2 regions of the Micromonospora sp. RB23 genome follow, and region 2 is predicted to be linked to the other one. Evidence: riboswitches for the same ligand, from Rfam matches in the RefSeq annotation. Region 2 holds a riboswitch; the other holds the start of a gene.
The links. Region 2 has a riboswitch for thiamine pyrophosphate ahead of thiE (thiamine phosphate synthase). Riboswitches for the same ligand answer to the same signal wherever they lie in the genome.

Region 1: it holds a riboswitch for thiamine pyrophosphate, as region 2 does, so the genes downstream of both, ACTFTM_RS25345 (ECF transporter S component) here and thiE (thiamine phosphate synthase) in region 2, are expected to answer to the same signal.

The regions. Positions count from the first base shown of each region.
Region 1 is NZ_CM132111.1:5,590,770-5,594,144, reverse strand. Features, by position in the region: gene ACTFTM_RS25350 (ABC transporter ATP-binding protein) at 1-993, opposite strand, end outside; gene ACTFTM_RS25345 (ECF transporter S component) at 1,105-1,692, opposite strand; TPP riboswitch at 1,770-1,874, opposite strand; gene ACTFTM_RS25340 (alpha/beta fold hydrolase) at 1,982-2,812, shown strand; gene ACTFTM_RS25335 (aminoglycoside N(3)-acetyltransferase) at 2,816-3,375, shown strand, end outside.
Region 2 is NZ_CM132111.1:6,243,679-6,247,053, reverse strand. Features, by position in the region: gene ACTFTM_RS28445 (ThuA domain-containing protein) at 1-878, opposite strand, end outside; TPP riboswitch at 1,170-1,279, shown strand; gene thiE (thiamine phosphate synthase) at 1,274-1,897, shown strand; gene thiO (glycine oxidase ThiO) at 1,894-2,988, shown strand; gene thiS (sulfur carrier protein ThiS) at 2,988-3,188, shown strand; gene ACTFTM_RS28425 (thiazole synthase) at 3,185-3,375, shown strand, end outside.

The DNA.
Region 1 (3,375 bases), 650 kb from region 2:
GGGCGCGCGCCAGCGGTGCGGGGGAGTGCGATGGTGGGCGTCGGCCAGCTCGACCGAGGCGGTGACCCGACCCGTGCCCGGTTTGAGCAGTCCGCCGAGCAGCAGCGCCAGGGTGGACTTGCCGGCACCGTTCGGTCCTCGTACGGCGAGGGCCTCTCCGGCGCGTACCGTCAGATCGGTGGGGCCCAGCCGCGGTGGCAGGCCGAGCCGGTCGGCGGTGAGCAACACGGCCCCCGCGGCGGCGGTGGCCCGGCGCGGCGCGATGGGGCGACCGGGCACCCAGACGCCCTCGGCGGCGAGGGCGTCGCCGTGCGCGGCGAAGACCGCGTCGGGTGACCCGTCCGCGCGGACGCCGCCGCCGGGCTCCAGGACGACCACCCGCTCGACCAGCGGCAGGGCCTCGGCGACCCGGTGTTCGACGAGGATCAGGGTGGTGTCGGCGTCCAGCGCGCCCGCCACCGCGCCGCGGACCAGGGCGGCCCCGTCCGGGTCGAGGTTGGCGGTGGGCTCGTCGAGCAGCAGCAGGCCGGGCCGTAACGCCAGCGCTCCGGCCAGGGCGAGGCGCTGCTGCTCGCCGCCGGAGAGGGCGGCCGTGTTGCGGTCCCGGGGGTACGGGAAGCCGACCCGCAGCAGCGCCGCGTCGACGCGCGGCCAGATCTCGTCCGTCGGTACGCCCCGGTTCTCCAACCCGAACGCGACGTCGTCGCCGCTGCGCGCCATGACCAACTGGCTCTGCGGGTCCTGGAAGACGATGCCGACCCGTTCCCGGCCCTTGCGGGGGTCGAGCCCGTCGATTTCGACGGTACCCTCCTGCTCACCGGAGTCCTCCGGCAGCAGCCCGGCCAGGGCGGCGAGCAGGGTGCTCTTGCCGGCCCCCGAAGGCCCGAGCAGCAGCACCCGCTCCCCGTCCTCCACCCGGAGATCCACTCCACGCAGGGCCCAGGCCCGCCGCCCGGCGTGCCGCCACCCGAAACCCCGCAGCAGTACCCCCACAACCCCTCCTCCCGGTTCGCCGTCGTCGTTGATCAAGAGGTTCGCGTCAGAATTCCGCCTCGCGGTGACGCGAACCTCTTGATCAACGAGGCAGGGTCGGACGGGACAGCGTCAGATCAGGGCGCGGGTTCGGCCTGACGGGAGACGGTCCAGGACGCCGGTGTTCGCCAGGGCGCGGGTGAGCGCCCAGCCGCCGACGCCCGCGATGATCGTGGCGCTGACGATGGTGAGCAGCGCGTACGGGATGCGGTAGTTGACCAGCTCGGTCTCGCTGTTCCAGACGAAGAAGTCGAACAGCGCCGCGCTGAGGCCGGTCAGCGCGCCGGCCAGCACGGCGGTCGGCAGCCGGTACGACCGGTAGCGGAAGGCGGCGAACGCCAGCTCGGCCCCGATGCCCTGCACGATGCCCTGCGGGATGACCGTGCCGGCCCACTGGCTGCCCAGCAGCGCGGAGACGACCGCCGCCACCGTCTCGCAGTAGAGCGCCGCGCCGGGCTTGCGGATGACCAGCCCGCCGACCACGGCCGGCATCAGCCACACGCCGTAGATCAGCGTCTGCGCCGGCGGGAAGAAGGCGAACGCCCCCTCGGTGGCGCTCCACACCAGGCCCCAGGCCCAGAAGATGACGCCGAAGGCGACCGCGATCACCGAGGCCACCACGATGTCGATCGTGCGCCAACGGTTGGTGGTGTTGTCCATGCTGTGCTCCCAGTTCAGTGGAACGAACCAGGAGAAGACGCACGCCGCGCGTCCGGTGGCACCGGACTCACGGCGCGGCTGGAGGTCGACCGAACTCCCTGCGCTGGCATTACCCAGATCAGGTTCGAGGGTCTGCGGGCGTGCCCGCACTCTCAGCGCTGTGCGCTCCCCTGTCGGATGTGAAGTTGTCTCGCTGACGCTAGCACCGACCAGGGGTAACGGCCCAGCAGGGCGTCCCGGCGTCCGCGCGTCCGGGCCGGCGCGACCGCGGCTGGGTAGGCTGACGATCATGCAGGTCGACGCGCGGGGTCTGACGTTCGAGGTACGCACCGGCGGCCCGTCCGACGGCGTCCCCGTCCTGCTGCTGCACGGGTTTCCGCAGCACAGCGGCGAGTGGGACGACGTCGTGCCGCCGCTGCACGCCGCCGGCCTGCGCACGTACGCGCTGGACCAGCGGGGCTACTCGCCGGGCGCGCGCCCCGCCGAGGTGCCGCAATACCGCATCCCCGAGCTGGTCGCCGACGTCGTGGCGGTGCTCGACGCGCTCGATCTGGAGGCCGCGCACCTCGTCGGCCACGACTGGGGCGCGGTCGTGGCCTGGGCGGTGGCCGCCGCGCACCCGCAGCGGGTCCGTACGCTGACCGCGGTGTCGGTGCCGCATCCGGCGGCCATGGCACACGCGCTCACCACGGACGGCCAGCAGAAGGCCCGCTCCTCGTACATCGCCCTGTTCCGCAAGCCGGGCAAGGCCGAGAAGGTGCTGTTGGCGTGGCACGCGACGGCGCTGCGCAAGCTGCTGGGCGGGGTGGGCGACGCCGCCCGGGTGAACCGCTACGCCGAGCCGATGCGCGAGCCGGGCGCGCTCACCGCAGCCCTGAACTGGTACCGGGCCATGTCCCGCGCCGACCTGGCCGCCGTCGGCCCGGTCGCCGTACCGACCACCTACGTGTGGAGCGACCGGGACGTCGCGATCGGCCGGACCGCCGCCGAGGCGTGCGCCGCCCACGTGACCGGCGACTATCGCCTCGTACCCCTGGCCGGGGTGAGCCACTGGATCCCGGACGCCGCGCCCACCGCGCTGGCCGAGGCGGTCCTGGCGCGGGTCGCCGGGACGGCCTGAGCCGTGCCGGCCGCCATCGGTGGACCCGGCACCCGTCGGTCGATCGCCGCGCAGTTCCGGCTGCTGGGCGTACGCCCCGGATCGACCGTGCTCGTGCACGCCGCGATGCGCGCGTTGGGCTACGTCTGCGGCGGGCCGCAGGCGCTGGTGCTCGCCCTGCGTGACGCGCTCGGCCCGGACGGCACGATCGTGGTGCCCACCCACACCCCCGACAACAGCGACCCCGCGCAGTGGCGGAACCCACCGGTGCCGGTGGACTGGTGGCCGCTGATCCGCGCGGAGATGCCCGGCTTCGACCCGGCGGTCACGCCGAGCCGCTACATGGGCGTCTTCGCCGAGACGGTCCGCTGCTGGCCCGGGGCGCTGCGCAGCACGCACCCGCACGTGTCGTTCGCGGCGCTCGGCCCGGCCGCCGAGCGGGTGGTCGCCGGGCACGCTCTGGCCGACATGCTCGGCGAGGTCTCACCGCTGGCCCGGCTCTACGACCTGGACGCCGACGTGCTGCTGCTCGGGGTCGACCACCGCGTCGACACCTCGCTGCACCTGGCCGAGTACCGCCGTCC
Region 2 (3,375 bases):
GTCTTCGACGCGCCGCAGTCGGCGTCGACCACGCCGGCCGCCGTCTGGATGCCGCCGAGCAGGTGCTTGAGGAACTCGGGCTCGGCGTACGACTCACGGGTGTGCCCGCCGCCGGTGTACCAGGAGCGGCCACCGTCGAAGTCCTGACACCACGCCGTCGGGTGGTCGGCGCCCATCGCGCCGGCGCCCGGGGTGTAGCTCTTCTCGTCCAGGCTGGCCAGGACGTGCACGTCCGACCGGGGGTTGGTCTGGAAGTTGTACCACTCGTCGAACCGGGACCAGCGTTCCGGCAGCCCGGCGGTGGACGGGTGGGCAGGGTCCTCCACCTTGACGGTGGCCTGCTGGTTCTGCGGGTGGTTGGCGAAGTACGCGCCGACCAGGTCGCCGTACCAGGCCCAGCTGTACTCGGTGTCCGAGGCGGCGTGGACGCCGACGTAACCGCCGCCGGCCTTCACGTACCGCTCGAAGGCAGCCTGCTGGTCGGCGTTGAGAACGTCGCCGGTGGTGGAGAGCCAGATCACGGCCTTGTACTTGGCGAGGTTGGCGTCGCTGAACGCGGCACCGTCCTCGGTGGCGTCGACCGTGAAGCCGTTGGTGGCGCCGAGCTGCTGGATGGCGGCGATGCCGGTGGGGATGGCGTCGTGCCGGAAGCCGGCGGTCTTCGAGAAGATCAGGACGGAGTAGGGGTCGGCCGCTGCGGCCTTCGGCGCCTTCGGCGCCGCCTGGGAGAGCGGAGCCGCGACAGGCACGTCTCGCGCGGGGATCTGCGCTCCGGTCGGAGCCGCCTGCGCCGGGGACCCGATGAGGGCCGTCGACGTCAGCGCGAGGGACAACAGGGTAGCGGTGAGTGGTACACGGGCACGACGAGAACGGGACACGCCGCCTCCAATGTCGCGGTGGACAGGGATCGCGGGGCCGGCTCGCCGAAGACCGTCCCAGATGGAGCCGGTGGGGACGCCGTGCCAGGGCGTCCACGCCGGCATTTTGTCGAATCGCTGAACAAATTAGTTCTGCTGCATCGATGTCCGGCAAGATGCCGGCGGGTAACGGTTCTGCAACGGCGGGCGACATTCCGAACAGGACAGGAGAAAGCACCCCGATCGATGCGTCGGCGCGGGGCCGATGACCCACCCTTGGCAGAGGAGGCCGAACTGTCGTACGGTGACACGCAAGTAACCCACGGGAGCCCGGTGTACCGGGCTGAGAGGGGGGCTGACAGCCCCCGACCGTCGAACCTGATCCGGGTAATGCCGGCGCAGGGAGGAGCGTTGCCGTGCCGTCCCTCGGACGACTGCATCTGATCACCGACACCCGACCCGGGCGCGATCCGCTCACCGTGGTCCGGGCCGCCCTCGTGGCGGCCCGCGCCGACCTCGTCGTGCAGGTCCGGGTCGAGGACTCCGCGACCGACCGCGAGGCGTACGACCTGGCCGCCCGGGTGCTGGCGCTGTGCGCGCCGTACGGGGCGACGTGCCTGGTCAACGACCGGTTGCACGTGGCGCTGGCGGTCGGCGCGGCGGGTGGACACGTCGGCGCCGACGACCTGCCGGTCGCCGCGGCCCGGCACGTGCTCGGCCCGACCGGCGTGTTGGGCGTCACCGCCCGCGAGCCGCGCGGCGCGGTCGAGGCCGTCGTCGCCGGGGCCACCTACCTGGGCGTCGGACCGTGTCACGCCACCAGCACCAAGGCCGGTCTACCCGAACCCATCGGGTCCGTCGGGGTACGCGACGTCGTCGACGCCGTCGACGTGCCGATCATCGCGATCGGGGGAGTGACCGCCGACCGGGTGCCGGCGCTGCGCGCCGCCGGAGCGTACGGGGTGGCCGTGGTCGGGGCGATCTCCTCGGCCACCGACCCCGGGCGGGCGACCACCGAACTGCTGCGGGCCTTGGCGTGACCCGCGCCGACGTGGCGGTGGTGGGCGCGGGCCCGATCGGACTGGCGATCGCCTGGCGCTGTGCCACCCGTGGCCTGCGCGTCGAGGTGCACGACCCGACGCCCGGTTCGGGGGCGTCGGCCGTCGCCGCCGGGATGCTCTCCCCGGTCGCCGAGGCGTACTTCGGGGAACGCCGACTGACCGAGCTGCTGGTGGCCTCCGCCGCGCGCTGGCCCGCGTTCGCCGCCGAGCTGACCGAGGCCAGCGACGCCGCGATCGGCTACCGGACCGAGGGCACCCTGATGGTCGGGCTGACCGGCGACGACCTGGCCGAGGCGCGTCGGCTGTGGGCGTACCAACAGGGTCTGGATCTGCCGGTGACGCCGCTGCGCCCCAGTGAGCTGCGCGACCGCGAGCCGGCGCTCGCGCCCCGGGTGCGCGGCGGCGCGCTCGCGCCCACCGACCACCAGGTCGATCCCCGGCGGCTGGTGCCGGCGCTGCGCACGGCCGCGCAGCGGGCCGGCGCGGCGTTCGTGCCGCGGCCGGTCCGGCGGCTGTCCGATGTGGATGCGAAGGTCACCGTGGTCGCGGCCGGGTGCGGCGCGGCCGCCCTCACCGGCCTGCCCGTGCGGCCGGTGAAGGGCCAGATCCTCCGGCTGCGTGCGCCCGGCGGCGTCGCGCCGGGCTTCCGGCACGTGATCCGGGGGTACGCCGACGGCGAGCACGTCTACCTGGTGCCCCGCGCCGACGGCGAGGTGGTGCTCGGCGCGACGGTCGAGGAGCGGTCGGACACCACGGTCACCGCCGGCGCGGTGCAGCGGCTGCTGCGCGCCGGTGTCGACCTGCTGCCCGAGCTGGCCGAGTACGACCTGGTGGAGGCCGTCGCCGGGCTGCGCCCCGGCACCCCCGACAACGCGCCGATCCTCGGGCCGCTGCCCGGCCGGCCGGGCGTGCTGGCCGCCACCGGCCACCACCGGCACGGCATCGTCCTCGCCCCGGTCACCGCCGAGGTGATCACCGACCTGGTGCTCACCGGAACGCCCGACCCGCTGCTCACCGGCTTCGGCGCCGACCGGTTCGCCGACCCGGAAAGCAGTTTCGAGGAGGAGTGATGGAGCTGACGGTGAACGGAGCCGGGCGCAGCGTCGCCGGTGGCGCGTCGGTGGCCGACCTGGTCCGCGACGTCGCGCCGCACCAGCGTGGTGTCGCGGTCGCGGTCAACGGCGAGGTGGTGCCCCGGGCCGGCTGGCCGGCCACGGTGCTGCGCGACGGCGACCGCGTCGAGGTGCTCACCGCCGCGCAGGGCGGGTGAGTGGCGTGCCGTTCGAACTGGGTGGGGAGACGTTCGGCTCGCGGTTGATCCTCGGCACCGGCGGGGCCGCGAACCTGCACGTGCTGGAACAGGCGATCCGGGCGTCCGGCACGGAACTCGTCACGCTGGCGCTGCGCCGGGTGGACACCGCCCCGGGCACCGGAGGCGGGCTGCTGGACCTGCTGGA